2 regions of the Moritella sp. 5 genome follow, and region 1 is predicted to be linked to the other one. Evidence: predicted binding sites of a transcription regulator. Region 1 holds the regulator's gene; the other holds the start of a gene.

Region 1 (12,517 bases):
TTTAGCGTGATTAGGGGCATTTGACTAGTTAATCAATGGATAAATGCCGATATCATTACAACATTTCGGTTGGATCTACATCTAATGACCAACGGGCTTTACGTGCAGACTTTAATGCTTCTATTTTGGGCATTATTTGACGTAATAGGTGAGTGATATGCTGACGCTGTGGACTTTGCAGCAATAATTGTAAACGGTACTTACCCGCACGTTTCTCCATCGGGGCTGGCATTGGACCTAAACAAAGCAGTTGTGGATTGTGGTTATACTCTTGAACAAGTTGTTTTATTTCGACTAAAAAAGCGTTCGCATCACTGAACTGATGGGCTTCAGCACGGAACAAAGCTTGAAAGCTATAAGGCGGTAAATTGGCCATAGAACGGGCGTGTAATGCTGTTTGGGCAAAATGGCTGTACCCGTTATTGATCAGGTCTTGAATAAGTTCGTGTTCAGGATGATGGGTCTGAATAGCCACTTCCCCTTGTTTGGCTGCACGTCCGGCACGACCAGATACTTGCACAAACAGTTGCGCGAGTTTTTCAGGGGCGCGAAAATCACTGCTAAATAGGGCGCTATCCACGTCAATGAGCCCTACCAAGGTGACATCTGGAAAATGATGACCTTTGGCGAGCATTTGGGTACCAATTAAAATTCGAAACTCTCGTTTGCGTACGGCTTCTAATGATTTTTCTAAGCTGCCCTTACGGCTGGTACTATCCCGATCAATACGAATAATTGGGTATTGTGGGAAGTGATTATTGAGCATTGTTTCTAATTGTTCAGTACCAAATCCGGCGGTGATTATCTCATTGGAATCACAACTTGGGCAACGACGTGGTTTTGGAAATTGTTCATCGCAATGATGACAGTGCAATATATTACGTGATTGATGATAGGTGTAATAGGTATTACAACGCTGACATTCCGCCATCGAACCACAGGTATGGCACATGACTGCTGGTGCATAACCACGACGGTTTAGAAATAGCAGTACTTGATTACCTGCGGCTAAATGGGTCGCCATTAATGCGATGAACTCAGCAGAGAGGCCTGAATCTAAGGACTGATTTTTGATGTCGATGAGGTGATGGTTTGGCATCTGGGCATTACCAGCGCGTTGGGTTAGTTGCAAATGACGATATTTTCCTGTCATGGCATTGTGCAGCGTTTCTAACGCAGGGGTGGCTGAACCTAATACCACGGCAATGTTATTACGCTGTGCTCTGACGATGGCTAGATCTCGCGCATGGTAACGAAATGTTTCTTGCTGTTTCAGGGACCCATCATGTTCTTCATCAATAATGATCACCCCTAAATCATGCATGGGAGTAAATATTGCAGATCGTGTACCAATTACGATACCTGCGACACCTGCTTGTGCTTCAAGCCAAGCCTCACGACGTTCTGCGTCATTTAAACCAGAGTGCAACGCGACAATTGGTACGTTGAAACGACGTTTGAAGCGTGAAATAGTTTGTGGCGTGAGACCGATTTCAGGAACTAATACGAGCGCTTGTTTACCGGTCTTTAATACTTTTTCTATGACATTAAGATAGACTTCGGTTTTACCACTGCCAGTAACACCATCAAGCAGATAAGTGGCAAAGTGATTAATATCAATCGCCGCAATGGTGATCGCTTGCTCGGTATTGAGTGAGGGGCGATTATCACTAATAACGAGATTCTGGCGCCAGTGTTGAGCATCGTTATCTTGGACCTCTATGTATTCTTGGCTAATTAGCCCTTTGTCTTGCAATGCTTTGATGGTCGTTGATTTTATATTGGCTAACTTTAAGTGTGATTGGGTTAGCCTTGTTTCAGCCAGTAACTTGATGGTTTGTAATTGAGCCGGTGTTAAACGATTTAATTCTTGGGCTGTTAATTCATGCGCGTTATCGGTTAATTGCCAGAATGTGTAGCTGTTTAATTTTGCAGATTCTAATTTACGTAATAATACCGGTAGGGCTTGTGCGATCACTTCACCAATCGGGTAATGGTAATAATCAGCGCACCAACTAAAAAATGCTAGCATGTCAGCTGATAAAATAGCGTTGTCATCGAGTACATTAATGATTGGCTTTAGTTTTTCGAGCGGAAATTCACTGTCGTTTTTGGTTACCAATGCAATACCAACTAATTGCTTATTCATAAAGGGAACACAGACACGCATGCCTGGCTGAATATGTTCATTCTCAGAATAGGTATAATCAAAAGTTCTGCTTAAATGTATGGGAACGGCGACGGCAACAACTGGCATGAACTTAACTCTCTTTTACGGACTGTATCTGTACTTCAGTAAACAGTTTACGGCTGTTAACTAGGTAATGTCTTGATATTTTCTGTTTAATCTTCTAATTGTGGTTTATTTATGCATCAGCTATTGATATTTAGGGGCAAGATCCTATATTATTCGCAGCCTAAAAATTCTATAACTTTATGTGGTGTCTGGCAGTGTTTCAGATGGCGACATAACTAAATTGAGGTTTCTATGAAACAAGGTATCCACCCAGAATATGCTTCTATGGAAGCAAAATGTTCATGCGGTAACATTTTCGCTGTTGGTTCAACTCGCGGTAAAAACATCACGCTAGACGTATGTTCAAACTGTCACCCATTCTACACTGGTAAGCAACGTAATGTTGATACTGGTGGTCGTGTTGATAAGTTCAACAAGCGTTTTGGCGCTCTTTCTGCAAAATAAGAATTGTATTTATACAATTTGTTGTAGTGAATCAAAAAGGTACCTTAGGGTACCTTTTTTTATATCTTAAAAATAGTTTGAAACATTTATAAAACTTATATTTAACTTAAATGCTTTCATTTGGATAAAAATGTTCTTCTAAAATTAGTAAATCATATAAAAATAAACACTTCATACCAGTACAAAGGTAGAATAAACAACTTAAATTACTGTAGAATCATGGTAACAGTATTATTAGCTAGTTTAGCTCAGTGTAAAACAAAAGTGACCTGTGTTAAATTAAAGTTAAATATTTGGCGTTACATTCGATTATTATTTTAATTCCCCCAACGTTGTTTCTCACTCCTTGTTATTCTTGAATTAAGGCGTTGAGTTATGTGTATTCATTTCACTCAGGATATTGTGTATGTCAGACCTTAGACAGCAAGCATTGGATTACCATGCGAACCCTAAACCAGGCAAAATTGCTATTCAACTTACTACGTCAGCAGAAACCGCTGATGATCTTTCTTTAGCATATAGCCCAGGTGTCGCAGAACCAGTGCGTGAAATTGCTGCTAACCCTGATGATGCTTATAAATATACGGCCAAAGGCAACTTAGTGGCGGTGATCACTAACGGTACTGCGATTTTAGGTCTCGGTAATTTAGGCCCACTGGCTTCAAAGCCGGTAATGGAAGGTAAAGCACTACTATTCAAGCGCTTTGCAGATATCGATTCGATTGATATTGAAGTGAAACACCGTACGACAGAAGAATTTATTGATACAGTTGCCAATATTGCCGATACATTCGGTGGTATTAATCTTGAAGATATTAAAGCGCCAGAATGCTTTGAAATTGAAAAAGCGTTAATTGCACGTTGTCAGATCCCAGTATTTCATGACGATCAGCACGGTACTGCAATCGTAACCGCTGCAGGTATGATTAATGCGCTAGATATTCAAGGTAAAGACATCACTGAAGCGGCTATTGTTTGTATGGGCGCTGGTGCTGCTGCAATTGCATGTATGGAATTACTAATTTCATGTGGCGCACAACGTGAAAAAATCTACATGTTAGATCGTAAAGGCGTGATCCACACACGTCGTGATGACATTAACGAGTATAAGCAACGTTTTGCTAATAATACTGATAAGCGTACATTGCAAGATGCAATTAACGGTGCTGACGTATTTGTTGGTGTATCAGGTCCAAATGTATTGTCTGCTGACGATGTTAAATTAATGGCCGATAATCCAATTATTTTTGCATGTTCGAATCCTGATCCAGAAATTAAACCTGAATTGGCTCACGCGGTACGTCAAGATTTGATCATGGCAACGGGTCGTTCTGATTATCCAAATCAGGTGAATAACGTACTGTGCTTCCCGTTTATCTTCCGTGGTGCATTAGATGCGCGAGCGAGTGTGATTAATGAAGCAATGAAAGTCGCGGCTGTACATGCAATTCGTGAAATTGCGAAAGAAGAAGTGCCACAGTCAGTATTAGTTGCGTCTGGTGCGACATCGTTAGAGTTTGGTAAAGAGTACATTATTCCAAAGCCAATGGATCCTCGTTTATTGCCACGTGTTGCACGTGCTGTTGCATTAGCGGCAGTTGAAACGGGTGTATCGCGTATCGATTTACCAGAGAATTACATGCTGTAACTAACCAGTATGATTTTCACAAACGCCAAGGTTTATCCTTGGCGTTTGCATTTCTAGGTTTATACTTGTATAAAGTTCTGCTATTTGCCCACATTTAAGGTTCCCATGTCTGAAGAATATGAAATTGAAGTTATCCCTGTTGTTGTTTCTGAAGAACCGATTGAATTATATAAGATCTTAAAAATCGAAAATTTAGTGACCTCGGGCAGTGAAGCGAAGAACTATATTGCAGACGGTTATGTGTATGTGAATGGTGAAGTTGAAACACGCAAACGTAAAAAGATCATGTTTGGCGATATCATTGGTTTTAATGGTGAAGCTTATCAAGTCATGTCTGCGGAAGAACTTGCAGAATACGATATTACTGATGAAGAAGAATTTGTGGACCCTGCAGCTTTAGAGTCTGATTCTGTAGCAACATATATTACAGAAAACGATGTTACTGAAGACTATTTCACAGGAAACAATACTGTTGAGCAAGATGTTGCTGTTGAACCCGAATTTATTGCACCAACACCAGTTGCTAAGCCTGTTGTCGACAGCATCCCTGAAGGTATCTGGGAGCAGCCTGAAAAGAAGAAAAAGAAAAAATCTGAAGCTAAACAAGTGAAAGTAGCTGAACCGAAACCGGTTGAGAAAAAGAAAAAAGGCCGCGCGGCTCCTTTTAGTTTTTAGTTTTTAGTTTTTAGATTTTAGATTTTAGATTTCACTTTAAGGTATTAGCAACAATGCGAGCTAGATAGCGCATTGTATATAGGCTAAATCAAAACAGGCACCTATAATTGGGGCCTGTTTTATAAAAGGTGAGCCTGTTTTATTTTCAGACGTTCTTTATTTAGCTCTCGTTAGTTAGTGACTAATCATCTTGTTCTAAATAATCATCAATATTAATGTCCAGTGCTAACATCTGTGCTTTAGCTTCTGCTGGTATGCTGTCTGGTTTGTCTTTTGTTAAATCTTCATCGGCAGGTAATGGTTGACCTGTGTAAGCATGTAAAAATGCCTCACACAACAACTCACTGTTGGTTGCATGACGTTGATTATTAATCTGACGGCGAGTTCTTTCATCTGTCAGCACTTTTAATACTTTCAAAGGAATTGAAACAGTAATCTTTTTAACCTGTTCACTCTTTTTCCCATGCTCTGCATAGGGGCTAATATACTCGCCGTTCCACTTCGTCATTTTTGACCTTTGCGTAAATTATTATTTATGAATAAGTAATAAGTCTACCTTTGAATTTGATTATTGGCAATCAGTATGTAAAGAGCTCTAGACGTCTGTTGACCTGTTGTAGCCTAATAGTGTATGTTTTGAGTTACTGGAAATATATTAATTCGATATTAAGTTCGGGAGAACGCATGGACGCAATTAAGCGCAGTATTCATAAATTTGGTGGCAGTAGTTTAGCTGATGCTACCTGTTATCGTCGAGTATTGACGATCATTAGCCAACATACCAAAGCACGCGATCTTATTGTAGTTTCTGCAGCGGGCAAGACCACCAACCAATTATTAGAATTATTACAATTAGCCGAAGACGGAGATCAAGCTGCATCGGAACGTCTTATTGCGACATGCGAGTATCAAACTAAGTTAATTGCAGAACTATTAGAAGGTGCCTTATGCACACAACTCACTTCTGCATTGCAAGATGACATTCATACTATAGGCCATTTATTAGAAACTACTCTTGATGTGTATGCTAAAAACCAAATTTTAGCGCATGGTGAGGTGTGGTCCGCTCGATTATTAGCAGCTTTACTGAGTCAAAGCGAACTACCAGCTAATGATTTAGATTCTCGCTTGTTTTTAACAACTGAATTAGCCGCGCAACCTGTGGTTGATGAAATGGTGTCTCGCCAAAAATTAGACTCGTGTTTAGCGACCCTGACTAATCGCGTTGTCGTGACCGGTTTTATTGCTGCAGATACACAACAGCGTACTGTGACATTGGGGCGAAATGGCTCTGATTATTCTGCGACCTTGTTAGCTGCATTAGTAGATGCTGATCAAACCACTATTTGGAGCGATGTTGCGGGGGTATTTAGTGCCGACCCACGTCGTGTAAAAGATGCTGAACTGCAAACTAAATTATCACTTGATGAAGCTGCTGAGCTCGCGCGTTTAGGCTCTCCCGTATTACATGCGCGTACATTACAACCTGTTGTCGAGAGTAAACAGCATGTGCAGTTACGTTGCAGTTATACTCCTGATGAGGGGTCAACCCAGATCCACCGTCGTTTACCAAAAGGTAAAGGGGCTAAAATTGTCACCTCGATTGATGATCTACATTTAGTGGATGTTGAGTTTAATCATGATACAGATTACCAGCAACAATATAATCAGTTAATTGCATTGTTAGCACAGCAGCAACTCTCTCCTATCTGTATCAAACGCCGTCCGACGGATTATAAGGTTAGATTTGGTTATACCGCTGAAATTGTTGAATTTGCACTTACTGCATTAGCAATATATAAACAGCAGCAATCTAATGTAACAGCCATTGAGCATGTGAGTGGTTTTTGTATGGTTGCGCTAGTGGGTTCTGGTGTAACCGATAATGCGTTGCAATCACATCAGTTTTATCAATTAATTTCAGAGCATAATCTGACATTTGTACAGACAGGTGAAAACCATTTAAGTATCTGTGCCGTTCTGCAGAAAGTGGTGTTAGAACCGTTATTGAAAGAGCTACATACGGCGTTATTTAAGCAGCCAAGACGCATTGGTGTGGTGCTGTTTGGTAAAGGAAATATCGGTGCTGGTTGGCTATCTTTGTTTGCGGAGCAAATGCATAAAGTTCCCGAACAACAAAATGTCGAACTGTGTTTATGCGGTGTATACGGCTCTCAGGGCGGGGTATTAGACTTTAATGGTCTGGATGCAGCGACGGTACTTGATGACTTCCAACCCGAATCGTTTGTATGGGAACAGTTATTATCGAATCTCGCATTGCACCCGTTTGATGAACTGGTGATTATCGATATTACCCCCAGTGAAGCAATCAGCTATTATTATCCTGAATTTGCCCAACACGGTTTCCATCTGATTTCAGCAAATAAATTCGCTGGCGCGGCGAGCAGTGAATTTTATAATCGGGTTAAGCAGAGCTTTAGTGATAATGAAAGCCATTGGTTATACAACGCCACGGTTGGCGCTGGGTTACCGATCCAATCATCTATGGATATGCTGCAACACAGTGGTGATCAAGTGACTGCTGTTAGCGGTATTTTCTCTGGTACCTTATCTTGGTTGTTTCAACAATATGATGGTAAAATTGCGTTCTCGGAATTAGTGGAACAAGCTTGGCATCAAGGGCTAACGGAACCTGACCCTCGTGAAGATTTATCGGGCAAGGACGTACAGCGCAAATTGCTTATTCTAAGCCGTGAAGCGGGCTATGAGATGGAGCTTGGCGATATTAAACTCGAGTCATTGGTATCAGAAGATCTAATGTCATTTAAAGTGGACGAGTTTTTAGAACATTGCGAAGCACTCGATGACAAAATATTACATATGTTTAATAAAGCCAAAAAGCAGGGCTTAGTATTACGCTATGTCGCTAGTTTTAGTAGTAAAGAAGGGGCGCAGGTTGGGTTAGAGTTCTTAGAACCAACCCATCCATTTGCCAACTTATTACCGTGCGATAATATTTTTTCAATTAATAGTCACTGGTATCGCCATAACCCATTAGTGATCCAAGGCCCTGGTGCTGGCCGAGATGTGACTGCGGGTGCTATTCAATCTGATCTTTTCCAATTATGTAAGTTGTTAGCGCGTTAACTTTTACATTTTCGTCTGTCGAAAACCAATGCGCATATAATTCATGTTTAAGATGAATTATGTGCGTTGACTTTATCCACCAAACTTGTGATGATTGAGACGTAAAGAGGTATGGACGTCTAAACATCTTAAGGGAATAGAGTATGAGTTTTCACAACGCACAAAATATTGAAGTATTGAATCAAAGTGTTTCTGAATTGGGACGTGATATTAACGTTTCATTTGAATTTTTCCCGCCCAACTCTCCAGCGATGACGTCTACTTTATGGGAGTCAATTAATCGTTTAAAAGCGTTAGACCCTAAATTTGTGTCTGTGACATACGGTGCTAATTCCGGCACTCGTGATCGTACTCATAACATTATTAAACAAATTAAGCATGAAACAGGCTTGATTGCTGCACCACACCTCACTTGTATTGACGCTAATCGCAAAGAGCTAAAGCAGATTGCAACAGATTATTGGGATAATGGTATTCGTAATATCGTGGCTTTACGTGGTGATTTACCACCGGGCTTGAATCAACCTGATATGTATGCAGCTGACTTAGTTGCTTTATTAAAAGAGGTAAATGATTTTGATATCTCAGTTGCCGCCTATCCAGAAGTTCACCCCGAAGCAAAAAATGCGCAAGCAGATCTGCTCGCGCTAAAAGATAAGATTGATGCCGGTGCTGATCGTGCTATTTCACAGTTCTTTTTTGATACCGAGAGTTTTTTACGCTTCCGAGACCGTTGTGCGGCAGTCGGTATTGATAAAGAGATCGTGCCGGGTATTTTACCTGTATCAAATTATAAAACCTTATGTAAGTTTTCAAAACTGACCAATGTAAAAGTGCCTAATTGGATGCACAGCCAGTTTGAAGGTTTAGATAATGATCAGGCTACACGTAATCTGGTTGGCGCAAGTATAGCCATTGACCAAGTGAAAGTATTGTCGCGCGAAGGGGTGAAGGACTTTCATTTCTATACGTTAAACCGTGCGGATCTAACGTATGCTATTTGTCATACATTGGGTGTACGTCCAAAATAATCATCGTACTGGTTATCTTGTACTTACTATCCGAATCAAAAATGCCGACATGATGTCGGCATTTTATTATCTATTCATTAGCTGATAACTAAATTGAAAGTTAACCGGTATTACGCATACCAGCAGCAACACCAGCGATACTTACCATTAAGGCTTGTTCAATATCTGGGTTCACTTCTTCACTACTACGTGCGCGGCTTAATAGCTCTGCTTGTAGGATGTTCAGAGGGTCGGTATACGGGTTACGTAACTCAATTGACTTTTTACTCCAGGGTTGAGCATCAAGTAATTGCGTGTCAGGTGTTAAACCTAAGATCAACTCAGTTGCTAACGCCAAGCTTGCACGTAGTTCTTTGCCTAAATGCCATAAATCTTCAGTCACTAGACATTGGTCATAATATTCCGCTAACCAAGCATCAGCTTTCAAAAATACCATTTCGAACATTTCAATACGGGTATTAAAGAACGGCCATTGTTGCTGCATTTCTTGCAGTGTCTCACGCTGACCTGAATCGAGCATGTTTTTGAATGCAGCTGTACAACCTAACCAAGCGGGTAACATCAAGCGGTTTTGTGTCCATGCAAAGATCCAAGGGATGGCACGTAAGCTTTCTACTCCACCGTTTGGTTTACGTTTTGCTGGGCGGCTACCGAGTGGCAGTTTACCTAATTCTAACTCAGGTGTCGCAGAGCGGAAGTAAGGCACGAATTTTTCATGGCCTTGGATATATGAGCGATATTCTTCACATGAATCCGCAGACATTTGATCCATTGCATCACGCCAAGCTTGTTCTGGTGCTGGCGGCGGTAGTAAATTAGCTTCTAAAATTGCACTGGTGTAGAGGTTTAAGCTTTGTTCAGCAACATTGGCAAGACCAAACTTAAAACGGATCATTTCACCTTGCTCTGTTACGCGTAAACCACCTTTTAATGAACCTGGAGGTTGTGATAATAAAGCTGCATGTGCGGGTGCACCACCACGACCGATGCTACCACCACGTCCATGGAATAAAGTCAGCTTAATTTCTTCTTGTTCACAGATATTAACCAAGGCTTCCTGCGAACGATACTGCGCCCAAGAGGCGGCTATTACACCTGCATCTTTCGCAGAATCAGAATAACCGATCATGATATATTGATGGCCATTGATGTAGTTTTTATACCAATCAATCGCTAATAAACTTGCCGTCACTGTACCCGCATTATTCAAATCGTCTAAGGTTTCAAATAACGGCGCAACAGGTAGACGGAATGGACAACCGGTTTCTTTTAATAATAGCTGCACAGCTAATACATCAGAGGCCTTACGTGCCATTGAAATGATGTAAATCCCTAGTGATTCTGGATCTTGCTTTGCCACAGTGCGACAAGTATCAAGCACTTCTTTTACATCTACAGACGGTTGCCAGCATTGTGGGATAAGTGGGCGCTTGTTATTAAGCTCTTGCAATAAGAACGCTTGTTTATCTTGCTCGCTCCATTGTGCGTAGTCTCCAAGACCCAAGTAACGTGTTACTTCGGCGATCACATCGGTATGACGATCACTGTCTTGGCGGATATCAAGTTTCACTAAACTCACACCGAAACATTCAACGCGGCGAATAGTATCGAGTAATGCACCTTGGGCAATAACACGCATACCACAGGCATTAAGTGAGTTATAGCAAGCTAACAATGGCTCACGTAACTGTGCTGTTGTGGTGATGATGTCACGGCTTTCTGTGTATTCGTCTTTTAACTGCGCAGTTAAGCTCGCTAATGTTTCTGTTAACTCACTACGTAATTTTTTCAGTAACACACGGTATGGTTCATGACTTTCACCGACTAATGCACGTAATGTGTCATCACAGTCATTCATTGATAATTCACTGGTGAGATGTTTTACATCTTTAAGGAACAAGTGAATAGCCATCCAACGACTGGTTAATAATACTTCTTCGGTGACCGTTGAAGTCACAAACGGGTTACCGTCGCGATCACCACCCATCCAAGAGGTAAATTTAACGGGTGAAGCGTCAATAGGTAATTGGTAACCTAAGCGGTCTTGTAGACGTTTATCAAGACTGCGTAAGAAGTTTGGTACTGCATCCCATAATGAATTTTCTACTACTGCAAAGCCCCATTTAGCTTCATCGACAGGCGTTGGGCGAACAGTTCTGATCTCGTTGGTGTGCCAGGCTTGTGATACCAATTGTTCGATACGCGTCATGAAGACATCACGCTCTTTGCTACTTAATTCAGTAAGCTCTAACTGGCTAAGGCATTTATTAATCGCGCCATGCTTATGGATCAGGGTTCGACGGGTGATTTCAGTTGGATGTGCAGTCAGTACTAAATCGATCTTAAGGTTTTGAACCGCAGAAAGTACATCTTCTTCACTGATTTCAGAGTTATTTAGTTTAGCAAAGAGTTCATCGATAGAGTCTGGCACGCAAGTGTTATCTGCACAATTACGTGAAGTGGTGTGGAACTGCTCAGCAATGTTAGCCAGGTTTAAGAATTGACTAAACGCACGCGCTACTGGTAACAGCTCATCATCAGAGAGGCTACGCAGTACGGTGAGTAATTGTGCACGGTCTTTATCATTACCTGCACGGGATGATTTTGCTAGTTGACGAATGGTTTCAATCTTATCTAAGAACTCTTCTCCAAGATGATCCTTGATTGTATTCCCTAGTACTTGGCCCAATAAGCCGACATTACTTCGTAACGCTGCATATTTATCTGACATACATAATCCTTCAATTCAGTGATGTAATACGGCAACAACTATTATCGTTATGTATGTAAAATAACTATATTTAGTGACATTCGTCAATGAAATCGTGTAATAAATACGATTAATTGTGATATAGGGTGTAATTTTACTACAAAACGATAATTCTTTAGTTAATTTTTACATGTTTCTTCAATCAGTTTTTGGATAATCGCCTGTGTTGGTTTAATTGCGGATAAATCTAAATATTCATCAGGTTGATGGGCTTGATTAATACTCCCTGGACCCATGACGATAGTGTCACATCCAAGTTGTTGAATAAACGGTGCTTCGGTGCAATAATTCACAGGTATAACGGCTTCACCTGTGAGTTTTTCAGCTAATTTAATCAACGTTGAATCAGCATCGCATGCATAAGCTGGGATCGGTTCGTGTAGATGGTAAACATCAACAGCGCCAGGCCATTGCTTTTGGATTGGTAGTAATGCTTGGTTAAGTAGCATAAACAGTTCATCGGGACTTACGTCTGGAATAGGGCGCATGTCGATGTGTAATTCACAACTGCCACAGATGCGGTTCGGGCTGTCACCACCGTGCACATGACCAAAATTAAGCGTGGGTTGTGGAATAACAAAATG
Region 2 (12,517 bases), 1.2 Mb from region 1:
TTAACGTTCCCTCCCCTATTTCACCCGCTAAATAAGCATTAACAATCGCTTGTTTATCACGGGTAAATTGCTCCATCGACAGCGTTACATTATCATTATCCGCAATCATGCTTTGTAATAATTCAGTTTGAAAACGATGAATACCAGTATGAGTATGCCATTCACCCACCAGCACAACATCAGCATCTTGGATATCAGCAACAAAGCGTTTTAAGTTAATATCCTGACCAGAGGGAGACTGTAAGTTATATTCAAAGTAAGTAGTCACTTCCGATGAAGAAATAGTTTGATCAGCCTCTTTTAAGGATGGGGAAGTCGCACAACCTACAAGTGCTGAAGTAAGCACTACGCTCATGAAACTACGTTGATAATTTTTTAATACACGTGCTGATGGAGAACATAACAGAGGAAAAGTAAACATATAACACCCTAATAATAACGACCAACCAATAGTAATACATCTCATTTGCAATAACAAACCGCGTATTATATCGCTCTTTAAATAGTCAACGTTCATGCAGCGCTCGCGACGTACTAAACCTTATCTGGCTAGGCTGGAGAACCAAGAGGACTGGTTGGCTGTGACCCCGGCAACTTGATCGTGAGCGTAATTATAAGCGAGATGACTAATAGCCCTAACATAAGATAGAAGGTTGCCGCGAATCCACCGAACACTGATGCGACGATAGAACCAATAATACTGCCAATACCAAAACCAAGGTAAATTAAGCCATAGTTTTTTGTCAGATTGTTTAAGCCGAAGAAATCACTGATCAATGATGGGAACACGGTGATCGTGCCACCAAAACTAAAAGCGATACATACCAAGGCAAAGTAGAAGCTGAACATACTTTGCTCAGCAAAAAGTAATGCAGATACGCCAGCTAAGCAGATAAACAATGCAATTGCGATCACTTTAATACGACTAACACTATCTGAAAGCACCCCTAGTACTAAACGACCACTTAGATTAGCAATGGCAATAATCGCAACCGAACTTGCAGCAACCGCCATAGGTAAATGCTCATAACTCTCGCCGATATCTTTAGCGACACCAATAACATACAAACCGCTCATGCAAACTGTTAAAAACACCAATGCCAGCATCCAAAACTGTGAGCTTTTCACAGCCTCTCCGAGGGTGTAATCACGAACAGGCGTTGCAGCTGCCATTTGTGGTTCTTGCTTGGGTGCGTCTTTCATCATTAGGCCACCAACAATAACCATGACCATGGCAATTAACCCCCAAGTATTAAAAGTACTTTCTAATCCACTATTGGTTAAGAAATACATATTAATATATTTAAAACCAAGACTGCCTAAACCGTATGCACCAATGGCACACGCAGAGACCAAACCTTTACGTTCGGGAAAGAGTTTCACGCAATTAGATAGAGTCATCAGATAACCTGTACCATCGGCAAAGCCCACTAACAAACCCGCGAATACATACAGTAAGATCAGGTTCGAAGCATAGGCGGTTAGCGATAAGCTCGCACCCAGTAATAAGCCAGCGCAAATAGTTACTTTACGCACACCGAAACGTTCTTGCAGCTTTCCAGACAATGATGATGCAATGGCTAACGATAAACTTAAAATACCAAAAGAAAAAGCCACACGGCTAACCGGCACAGATAACTTGTCTGCCAATTGTGAATTAAATAAACTCCACGTATACACCGACCCTAACGCAAATTGGGTGATGATAGTGCCAAGCAACGTAAATAGTCGATCTCGGTTTGATATTTTAGTCGTCATAGGTAAATCTCCAACGAATTGAAAAGCATGAAGGTGACGGTATTGATCACCTTGTTAAGCCACTAAAATACGGGGTCCGCAGGAGATAACAATAGGCGGAAAACAATAAAAAATGAGATGCAATAAGTACGGTATGAAGTGCAATATAACGGTATGAATTACAATTTCATTAATTCACGAAATGCTTTTATATTGCTGCGACTGACAGGTATTTCACTGCCGATGTCACGTACTTTGAGTTGATAGGTACAATTCAGCCAAGGGATGATCTCCTGAATTTTATCTATGTTTACACAGTAAGAACGATGACTGCGAAAAAAACGCTGTTCAGGTAAGCGATTGATTAATTCACTCATGGTAAAAGGGACAATAAAAGCATTCTCTTTAGTAAACACATTAGTCACCTTCTCATTAGCCACCGCATAATAAATATCATCGATGGCGGTAACGAAAATACGGTTATCCTTAATCAAATTAATGGTTTTAGCTCTGACTTCTTCAGGCTGGATGGCTTGGCATTGGTGACTTGCTTCTAGCTTGGCTAATAGCCCAATAATACGCTTTTCATTAAGTGGTTTTAATAAGTAATCAAAGGCCTCTAGTTCAAATGCATCCACTGCAAATTCTTTATAAGCGGTGGTAAACACAATGTGCGGTTTTTCAGAAAATTGATGGATATTACGTGCGAGTAACATACCATCAATTGACGGTACATTAATGTCTAAAAAAGCGATATCGACCTTATGAGTTTGCAGATACTTAAAGGCTTCTAAACCATCATCAAAGGTAGCAAGAATCTCGATATTACTATAGCGTTCAATTAAATACGTCAGCTCTTCCCTTGCTAAATATTCATCTTCGACGATCAGGGCTTTCAACATGCAGTTACCTTTTATTTCAATTCGTTGACGTAAAATACGATTTCAGTACCTTGCTCAAGACGTTTAATATACAAACCTTCACCATATAATAATAAGATCCGCTGATGCACATTCATTAAACCAATATGATGGCTTTCCATCGTGCCGTTATAGAGCTTATCAATGACGTGCTGGCTAATTCCCATCCCAGTATTTTGAATCGTGATTTTGAAGCGCTGCGCATCGCGCTTTACCGAAATATTGACTTTACCGGGCTGGCAAGAAGGTTGAATACCATGCTGAATTGCATTCTCTACCAAGGGTTGAATCAATAAACAAGGAATAGTTGGGTGCACATCATCAACATCAAATATAACTTCGAGCTTGTCACCAAATCGAGCTTGCTCAATAGCGACATAATCCCTTACTTGTTGTAATTCTTCTTGGATATCGATCAAGTCATTATTACGTTCTAGGTTATAACGTAGAAAATCGGCTAAATTGGCTATCAATTGACGGGCTTTATCGGGATTAATACGTACTAGCGTGGAAATAGCATTCAAAGTATTGAACAAAAAGTGTGGGTTAATTTTACTTTGTAATGCAGAAAGCTCTGCTTTACTCGTCATGGTTTTCAACTGCTCAAGACGTGAAACTTCCATTTGAGTGGAGATCAATTGCGATAAGCCGATGGTCATTTCACGTAATGACGGTCGAATACGGTGTGGTTGGCGATAGAATATTTTAAACGTACCGCTAACTACGCCGCTTTCCCACAATGGAATAATTAACAGCGAATGAAAGCCGTGTACATTAAGATTATTACTAATTATTTGTTCGCCCGTATTAACCGCCTGCTGGGTCATTTCACTGATCTTGTGGTAAGTATCCAAGTAGTTTTTTTGACCAACACCAACATAAGCCAATACGTCTTTTACATCGGTAATGGCGACGGCGTCTGCATTCGTTTCTTTACGAATAATACTGCATACTTTGATCAATGAGTCGCGGTGATTATTGCGAAAGTAAGGTAATGTTTTATTGGCGATATCGAGGGCAAGTTTTGCTTGTTTAGCGGCGATTAAATCTTTTTCGTCATCTAAATCTTGAACCAATTTGATAATAAGCCCAATACATACAGCACCACCGATCATCGGCACGCTAATGTGTTCAACAATCGTGTACGCGAGTTCCTTATCTTCAGATAGGGTCACAATTAAAATCATGGTTAAAGTTTCGCAGAGCATACCGACAATAATGCCCCATTTTGCGTAAGATTTTTTGTGGCATCGAAAATGGATCCAAGTTGCTAATAATCCCGCAATCGTACTGGAAATTAAACAAGCTAATGATGTTGGTCCGTCCATGTCGATAATATAGCGGTGTAAACCTGAAATAATGCCCGCTGGAATAGCCACCCAAGGACCAAAAATGATCCCACCAGATAAGACGGCAATAATGCGTACATTGATGAGAGACCCTTCAACATTAACACCCGTGTAGTTACTAAAGACAGCAAATAGAATGAAAAGTATCGAGATGAGGGCTGTTTCAACGGGGTGTCGTCGGGTTTTGATAACAATATGTTGGAATAAATTGGTGCGTGTTAAAAAAAATAATGCCATGAGCATCAGTGCTGCGCGCTCAAATACCGCCAGCAACATCATAAATTGTTCGGTGTACACAGAGAAAAGCCTTAATACCATCGCATAAAAGATATTTACGCTTTAATTGTACCAATCATATCAATTTTACTCTATTGATTGTTTGATTTGAAACATAATGCTCTAAATCATATTCAGAGTGATCAATGGCATAACTAAAATGGCGTTCGTCATCGTCCCAGCTGCAACGCTTTAGGCTTATTTATCTAGATGTTAGGAGATCAACAGGTAAATGAATTCACTTCATCATCGGTTAAATAACGCCACAGCCCAACTTCTACATCCAACTGTATCGCACCAATTTTTTCGCGGTGTAAGCTCACCACCCGATTCCCTACAGCTGCAAACATGCGCTTCACTTGATGAAATTTACCTTCGGTAATTGTCAATAATACTTCTTTCGGTGATACAACCTCTAAAATAGCCGGACGTGTTAATTGCTGCTCACCTTGTAATTGCACACCATAAGCAAATTTAACCGCAACATCATCGCTAATAGGTCGAGATAAGCCAACACGATAGACCTTTTGACAATGCTTGGTTGGGGTAATGATATTAAATGACCAACGCCCATCATCAGTGACCAATACTAGCCCCGTCGTATCGGCATCTAAGCGCCCTGCTACATGTAATTCGGATGCATTAGCGACATTGATATAATTAAATAATGACGGGTAAGCTTCATCGATATTAGAGCAAATGGTATCAGCTGGTTTGTGCATGAGGATATAACGGGACGCTCTTGCTATCAGCACCTTACCATTTAAACTAATATGATTGTTTTCATGCACCTGAGTTGTCACATCACAAACGACTGCGTTATTAACCGCGACACAACCAGCAATTATCATCGCAGTTGCTTCGGTTCGGCTTAACTCAGTACTTTTACAAACAAATTTATCAAGGCGCATTAAACTAAATTCTATATCAGATAAAGAGCGCTATTATCCTTGTTCAGCAGTAATAATCAACACGATTTTAAGTATCAATAGATAAGATAAAACCAACAGATTAGTGTAAAAGCTCATCATTAAAAGGAATTTAATATGTGGGCATATCAAGTAAAAAACCAATGGGGTGTACTTACGTCATCGGCACCGCGTCTGCATCGAAAGCGGACTTTGTTACAAGCTTATAAGACACCACATATAACTGTTCAATGCCCGGATAAATATCTTGGATCACAGCTTTCAGCACGGCTAATGTCATGTTTTCTTGCTCGGCATGAAAATCAGATAACGCGGTAAATAAAATAGGCTCTACAGAGATAATAAATAGTTGGCAAAATTCACGTCCACCTTCTAACGTAGAAACAGTCACAGTCGAACCCGGGACATAGTTATTTTCAGATGCATCACGAATGGTAATGGTTTTTTTACCGCTAAGAATGTCGGTTTCAAAGCGTTCAAAGAAGGTCATAGTGGTTGGTTGTGCCATGCGGATTTCTATTATAAAGATAAGAGGTAAGCATTATATCCTATTTTCTATCCAGCACGACCCACAATAAAATAGGGTGATTGTTATCACCCTATTACTATCTACTATTGTTGACTCTTAGCTAAACCATTTGCTAAGTCAGCTAAAATATCATCTATATCTTCAATACCAACAGAAATTCTTACTAGTGAATTTGTAATACCAGCAACAAGACGAGCGCTTTCTTCCATGCCAGCATGAGTCATAGTTGCAGGGTGAGAAATAAGACTTTCTACGCCACCTAATGACTGCGCTAACGTAAACAACTCTAGATTAGCAAATAATTTCACTGCCGCTTCGCCACCTTTAACATTAAAACTGAGCATCGCGCCAAAACCCGCCTGCTGCTTTTTAGCGATTTCATGGCCAGGATGATCTTCAAAACCAGGGAAATACACGGTATCAATAGCATGATGAGATTTTAAAAAACTCGCCACTTGCAAAGCATTTTCTTGGTGTTGTTTCATCCGAATAGGTAACGTTTTTAGGCCTCGTAACGCTAAAAAGCTATCAAAAGCGCTACCTGTAATACCAATACAGTTTGCCCACCAAGCTAGCTCTTCACCAAGGGCTTGTTCTTTAGTCACTAAAACACCACCAACCACATCACTGTGGCCATTAATGTATTTAGTCGTAGAGTGAAAAACAATATCAGCACCGAGCCCTAACGGTTGTTGTAACGCTGGAGAAAGGAAAGTGTTATCAACCGCAACCAAGGCACCAACCTCGTGACACGCTTTAGTAACACTCTCAATATCGACTAAGCGTAGCAATGGATTGCTTGGGCTTTCCAGTAGCACTAATTTAGGTTTTTCAACTAACGCTTTGTCCAGTGCGACTTGATCATTTTGATCAACAACAATTAATTTAAATTGACCACGTTTAGCTAAATGGGTAAATAAACGGAAACTACCGCCATAACAATCATGAGGAATAACCACTAAGTCATCAGTCGACAACAATTGACATAGAAGGTGCACTGCTGACATACCGGTGCTGGTAACAATGCCTACGCTACCTTGCTCCAAATCAGCAACTGCTTGTGCGAACGTTGCTCTGGTTGGATTTCCCGTACGAGAGTAGTCAAACGAACGTTTATCATTAAAACCTTTTAATGAATAAGTACTTGATAAATGGATGGGAGCAACGACAGCACCATGATGCTCATCTGTATTTATTCCAGCTCTCACTGCCGCTGTATTGATATTTTTTATCTTGGCATTTGACATACTTTTCCCTCATATTCGACAACCATGGTCATAATTATATTCAACAATCACCATGGACGGCCGAACAGCTGGACTTCCAGACAGCCACAACACTAAGCGTTCTACATATTTTGGTCAAGATGTTTTTAACATAAGTGAAATAAACATCATTCTAGTCAGATTTAAAATGTACTTTAGTTCCATTATCCCGCGGTAGTCCGCACAGGAAATAGCTTATCGTACGCTAAGTTATAGCCATAAGCGTAAAACAAATAGAAAACAACCATGCCGATATCAAGCACAAACGCATCCCATAAGCTTAAGTCAAAAAACCACGCCATAAACGGGATAGTTAAAAACAGTAAACCGCCTTCAAAACCTATGCTATGTACAATACGGATCAGGGTTGTTTTCGTTACTGAACCCATTTTTTTCAACATGTATTTATCAAAACCAATGTTGTATACATAGTTCCAGCCCGTCGCCACAACCGAGAATAATACGCCCATAGCACCGACATGACCAAGATCAAAACCTAGTTGACTTAATATACCCATAATCACAACTAGGCCAATTATCTCAAATAAAATCGCATGTCTAATACGGTCTAATCTTGTTCTCATCTTTTGCTCTCCACATCATCATCTGTATGTCACACCCATTGTCGTAACCATACTTTTATAAATATTTATTGTGGCGGCTATTCTATAGCGAAAAAACATAACTAAAAGTTAGTTTCCATCTGTTTTTCGGATACATTAAGCGCCGGCGACCTCAAATTTACAAAAATAGACAAAATTACACTTAGTTAAAAATACTACTTTTAGTATAATAACTCTGGATAACGGGAAGGTTAAATGAAATCAATGTAGCGCTAGATTCCATATGAATTCGACATATTAGGTGTTAATATCGTAAGATATAAATATTGAACAATGTAATAAACCTCACTTTAAAATATAAATAACAGCCCTACTAGGAATAAAAAATCGATGTCTACAATTAACATCTTTGAATTAGCCGATCAGATTTACCCGAATGCAAAAGGGATTAAAAAAATACAAAAAAAAGTCAGGTTCTCTTTTTGGGCGTTAAAAAATGGTAAATCAGTCAATGCGATGGCAGATCTTTTTTCCCGAGATAATTTAAAAGCAGTATTTAAAAACAACCCTAGAATCATGGAAAAGCCGCTAAAGCCCTACATATGCGCTAACTGGTCAAGTACAGAACGAATTAAATATTTAACCGAACATTATATGTTTATTGATGATACTTTTGGCACACACGCGAGTACTGTGGTTTCAAGTAAAGGTATTAGCATCTTAGATTTTGAAAGTTTAAGCGGACAGAAATATTACGTTATGTTATATCAAGGGTCTAGCCGTGAAGGTGGCCTTGGTATTCGTTTGGTTAACGAAAAATATCAAAATATTTATACTTTAACATGTAACATTTCCGGTACCCATACTAAAACAATGCACATTGGGGCATTGCAAGGTGCTAGTGAGGAAATAGAAAACCGTCATGCGCTAATTAAAGAACTAACTAAATCATTACACGGATTACGCACCAAATCATTATTAGTTGAAATGGCATTAATGTTGGCACGTATTTTAGGTATTAGTGAAGTCAAAGCTATTTCTAATAAAGGTCATGTCTATCAAGCACTGAATTATATTATCTCGAAAAGAAAAGTAATAACCTTTGATTATGATGGCTTGTGGGACGAATTTGAAGCAACAAAAATAGACCCATACTTTTTTGGTTTGTCTGTGTCTACGCCACGAAAAGACCCACTGACATTGAAAAAAACCAAACGTAAAATGTACACTAAACGATACCAATGGTTAGATGACTCTGAAATTACCATGGCGACAAATTTAGCGCCTTGGCTGGTGAATCCAATAATAAAAAACGAGCAAACTAGCTAAAAACATACTCAACAGCTAGATACAAGTTCACAACATTAAGCTTGTGAACTTGTATTTAGTTTATAAATCCGATCTGCATATAAAACACCACCTATGCTATATGCTTGTGGTATCACTTCATTAAGCTTAAAACCACACTTCGCCAACACCTTTTCTGAAGCAACATTACCTTCAGTCACGATGCCTTGAAAGACTGAGATAAGGTGCACTCGCATTGCCCAAGCTATAACGCCCAGTAATGACTCAGTGGCATAACCCAGACCAAAGTATTCCGGTAATAACAGATAACCGACTTCTGCAGATCGGCCATCATAATCAAAACCCGTGATACCAACTGCCGTATTGGTTTCAACATCGGTGATCACCAAACATAACCAAGCACCAGAAGTGACAGACCATCGAGGTAAACGCGATTCAAACTTAACGCGAATATCATCGTCACTTGGTTGATCAAAACATTTTTCAATCACACGCGATTCTGTATGTAAACGTAAAAATAACGGCCAATCTTGTTCCGTTATTTGACACATACTTAAACGTTGAGTCGTGATCTGCATATTTCTCCCTTTACTACTTTATAGCGTAAATCTAAGTATCATGAAAGCACACATACCTATAAAAACCACAGCTAACGTATTCTTTATCTTTAAACTTAATAACACGGTAAATAGACCTGCATATAAAAATGGGCTATTAAAGATTTTCTATTCACTCACCTGCGCAAGGGTAAATTCAACAAAGCGTCTATTAGCCAAAGACAAATACCCATCTTTACGCCACGCAAGTGCCAGATCCAAATAAATAGGCGGATCAAACGGTATGCCTTTAACGTCTGCTTCTTGATCTGTAACTAACTCCAATAATGCAGTAATGGCAAATTCATTTTTAACGATATTAAGGATCATGGTGATCAGGTTTGTTTCAAAAGAATAGTTCGCAGTCATATTATTTTCTTTACACAGGCCATCAATCACTTCGCGATGAAAATAGCCCGCCTTAAACATCACTAACTCATGGGTAAAAAAGTCTGCATAGGTCACTGATTTGGCATTTGCCAGGGCATGATCCTTACCGACCGCAGCCACCATTTGTGGACGAATTAAACGCTGAATTTGCAAGCTATCAGGCACATGATCATCGACAATAACCCCTAGGTCCAATTCACCAGAAAGTAATTTTTCTTTAATCGTTTGCGTACCAGCTTCGACAATACTCAAGTTTAAATTAGGATATTTAAACTTAAATGCCATTAAGATCTCGGGAAAGAAATACGAGCCCATCATCCCCGGAATACCAATGTTAACCTCCCCTTGATCTAAACCCCGTAGATCATGTAACGCGGTTTCAGCATCAGTAATACGAGCAAGAATACCCTTGCTGTGTGCAAGCAGAACTTCCCCTTCTTTGGTCACTACCACGCCTTTACTACTGCGGATCAATAATGGCATACCTATTTGATCTTCAAATTTACGCATCGCAATACTCAGCGCAGATTGAGCAATGCCCAAGTGTCCGGCCGCCTTGGTATAACTGCCCTGTGCAACAATCGTGGCAAAATAATGCAGTATTTTAGAATTAAGCATAACTAAAATAGATACCTTTCATGATATTTATATATTTTTCATATTAGCATTAGATCGCTAGTCTATAAGCATTGTTAGTACCGCATGACCCGAATAAAGCAGATCATGCTACTCCCTTAACTATTTACCTTCGTTATCAGCAGGACGGATGAATGATTGCACTGCATTCTCAAGATTATAAAAAAGTAACCTTAGGGCTCGGACTAGGCTCATTTCTGGTGTTTTGCAATTTATATTATTTTCAGCCGCTACTGCCGTATTTTATGGTCAAGTTTAACGCCACTGAATTACAAGTTAACTGGTTATTCTCTAGCACCACCTTAGCGATCGCTTTATCCTTACTGCCTTGGGCAATCTTATCTGAAATAATTGGCCGCAGACCGATTATGCGTTGCAGTTTAATACTGATCCCCTGTATTAACTTTTTAATGTTTATTAGCGCAGATCTACACACATTAATATTACTGCGTGCATTGCTTGGCATTGCACTGGCAGGATTTATTGCCGTGGCAGTGGCATATATGGCTGAAGAATTTGAGCCACCAGCAATGTTGATCGCAATTGGCGGTTACATCAGTGCCAATACGTTAGGTGGTATTATTGGCCGCATATATGGCGGCGTCATGACCGATGCAATTGGTATACAGTGGACGATGCTTGTGATGTCGATACTCAGTGGTATAGCACTGCTCATTATATTTCCGCTGATATTAAAACAACGCCACTTTATCGGCCGACAAGGTAGGTTACTGCATCATGCAGTACAAATCATCAGGCATGTTAAAAACCCGAATCTGATTTTTGCAATGTTGATTGGAGGGCTCAACTTTTCGGTATTCATTAATATTTTTTCAGTGATGGGATTCAAGTTATCTGCCACGCCCATATCTTTACCTGCCAGCTTATTATCAATGATGTTCTTGTGTTACCTCAGCGGCACATTATCAGCAAGATTAAGTGGACGCTGGATGCACGCACATAGTCTATTCAGCGGGCTATTACTCGGGATCGGCATTAGCCTAGTCGGGCTCATCATCCTATCGCAGCAAACGATGCTGACAATCATTATCGGTTTATTAGTATTAAGCGCTGGCGCATTCTTTATTCATGCTCTCGCTTACAGCCATATTGGCCGCAGTGCGACACAAGGTAAATCAACCGCAACCGCGCTATACCTTGTCATGTACTATTCAGGCGGTAGTATTGGTGGCTTTATTCTTATTTACTGTTGGCAAATCGGAGGATGGTGGCCGGTGCTTGCTGCGACAAGTATTATTTATACCATGATGGTGAGCTTAGTCTTTGCACTTAAATTCGTGCATCGCCGTTCACTCAATTTTAATAAAACGACTCTAACCGTGTAATGTGATTCAACACCGTACATCAATCATAAAATTGACACAATCTGACATAATTTGGCACATCATTGCCACTTTTATACTTTATAATATCGTTATACATTCATAAATTAGAGGATATTAGTTTGAACTCTCGACATATTTTTAGTACATTTTTAAATAGTGTTATCTTCATCAGTATACTGTTTACCTCAATACCTGCAATTTCAGCAACCTTAATCACGTCAGATAACCCTATTACCGTATCACTATCTACTATAAAAAAAGTGGAACAGCAATTGATCGGAAATGCAAAAAATAGCTCAGGTATTGGTATTTCTGTACTCGACCTCAAAACAGGCCAGCAATGGCATTACAATGGTAACAAACGTTTTCCGTTAATGAGTACATTCAAAACATTAGCTTGTGCCAAATTACTCAATGACGCAGATAATGGAAAAATAAATATCAATACTCCTGTCACTATCAAGCAATCTGATATTTTATCTTATGCGCCTATCACCAAAACGATGGTCGGTAAAACCATGACATTGGACGAGATCTGCGCAGCAACTATGTTAACCAGTGATAATACCGCCGCAAACATAATCCTAAGTCATATTGGAGGCCCTCAAGCGCTAACATCATTCATACGCGGGCTTAACGACCAAACGACCCGATTAGATCGTATCGAACCTTT

What was found. Region 1 encodes MetJ, which represses methionine synthesis genes. Its sites were predicted from a motif close to TAGACGTCTAGACGTCTA; they were not measured.
Region 2: a site for MetJ is predicted at 7,057-7,074, ahead of metB (cystathionine gamma-synthase). Genes of this name have one in related genera too.

What each region holds. Positions count from the first base shown of each region.
Region 1 covers NZ_CP056122.1:141,220-153,736, forward strand. The annotation lists gene priA (primosomal protein N') at 56-2,257, opposite strand; gene rpmE (50S ribosomal protein L31) at 2,489-2,701, shown strand; gene HWV01_RS00645 (malic enzyme-like NAD(P)-binding protein) at 3,108-4,349, shown strand; gene HWV01_RS00650 (RNA-binding S4 domain-containing protein) at 4,455-5,024, shown strand; gene metJ (met regulon transcriptional regulator MetJ) at 5,206-5,532, opposite strand; gene HWV01_RS00660 (bifunctional aspartate kinase/homoserine dehydrogenase II) at 5,709-8,132, shown strand; gene metF (methylenetetrahydrofolate reductase) at 8,276-9,163, shown strand; gene ppc (phosphoenolpyruvate carboxylase) at 9,264-11,894, opposite strand; gene argE (acetylornithine deacetylase) at 12,053-12,517, opposite strand, start outside.
Region 2 covers NZ_CP056122.1:3,911,721-3,924,237, forward strand. The annotation lists gene HWV01_RS17365 (ChaN family lipoprotein) at 1-421, opposite strand, end outside; gene HWV01_RS17370 (OFA family MFS transporter) at 550-1,758, opposite strand; gene HWV01_RS17375 (LytTR family DNA-binding domain-containing protein) at 1,917-2,639, opposite strand; gene HWV01_RS17380 (LytS/YhcK type 5TM receptor domain-containing protein) at 2,651-4,282, opposite strand; gene HWV01_RS17385 (pseudouridine synthase) at 4,504-5,193, opposite strand; gene yqfB (N(4)-acetylcytidine aminohydrolase) at 5,366-5,719, opposite strand; gene metB (cystathionine gamma-synthase) at 5,824-6,987, opposite strand; gene HWV01_RS17400 (PACE efflux transporter) at 7,170-7,589, opposite strand; gene HWV01_RS17405 (VirK/YbjX family protein) at 7,959-8,897, shown strand; gene HWV01_RS17410 (GNAT family N-acetyltransferase) at 8,933-9,454, opposite strand; gene HWV01_RS22525 (hypothetical protein) at 9,473-9,559, opposite strand; gene HWV01_RS17420 (LysR family transcriptional regulator) at 9,602-10,480, opposite strand; gene HWV01_RS17425 (MFS transporter) at 10,633-11,844, shown strand; gene bla (class A beta-lactamase) at 12,033-12,517, shown strand, end outside.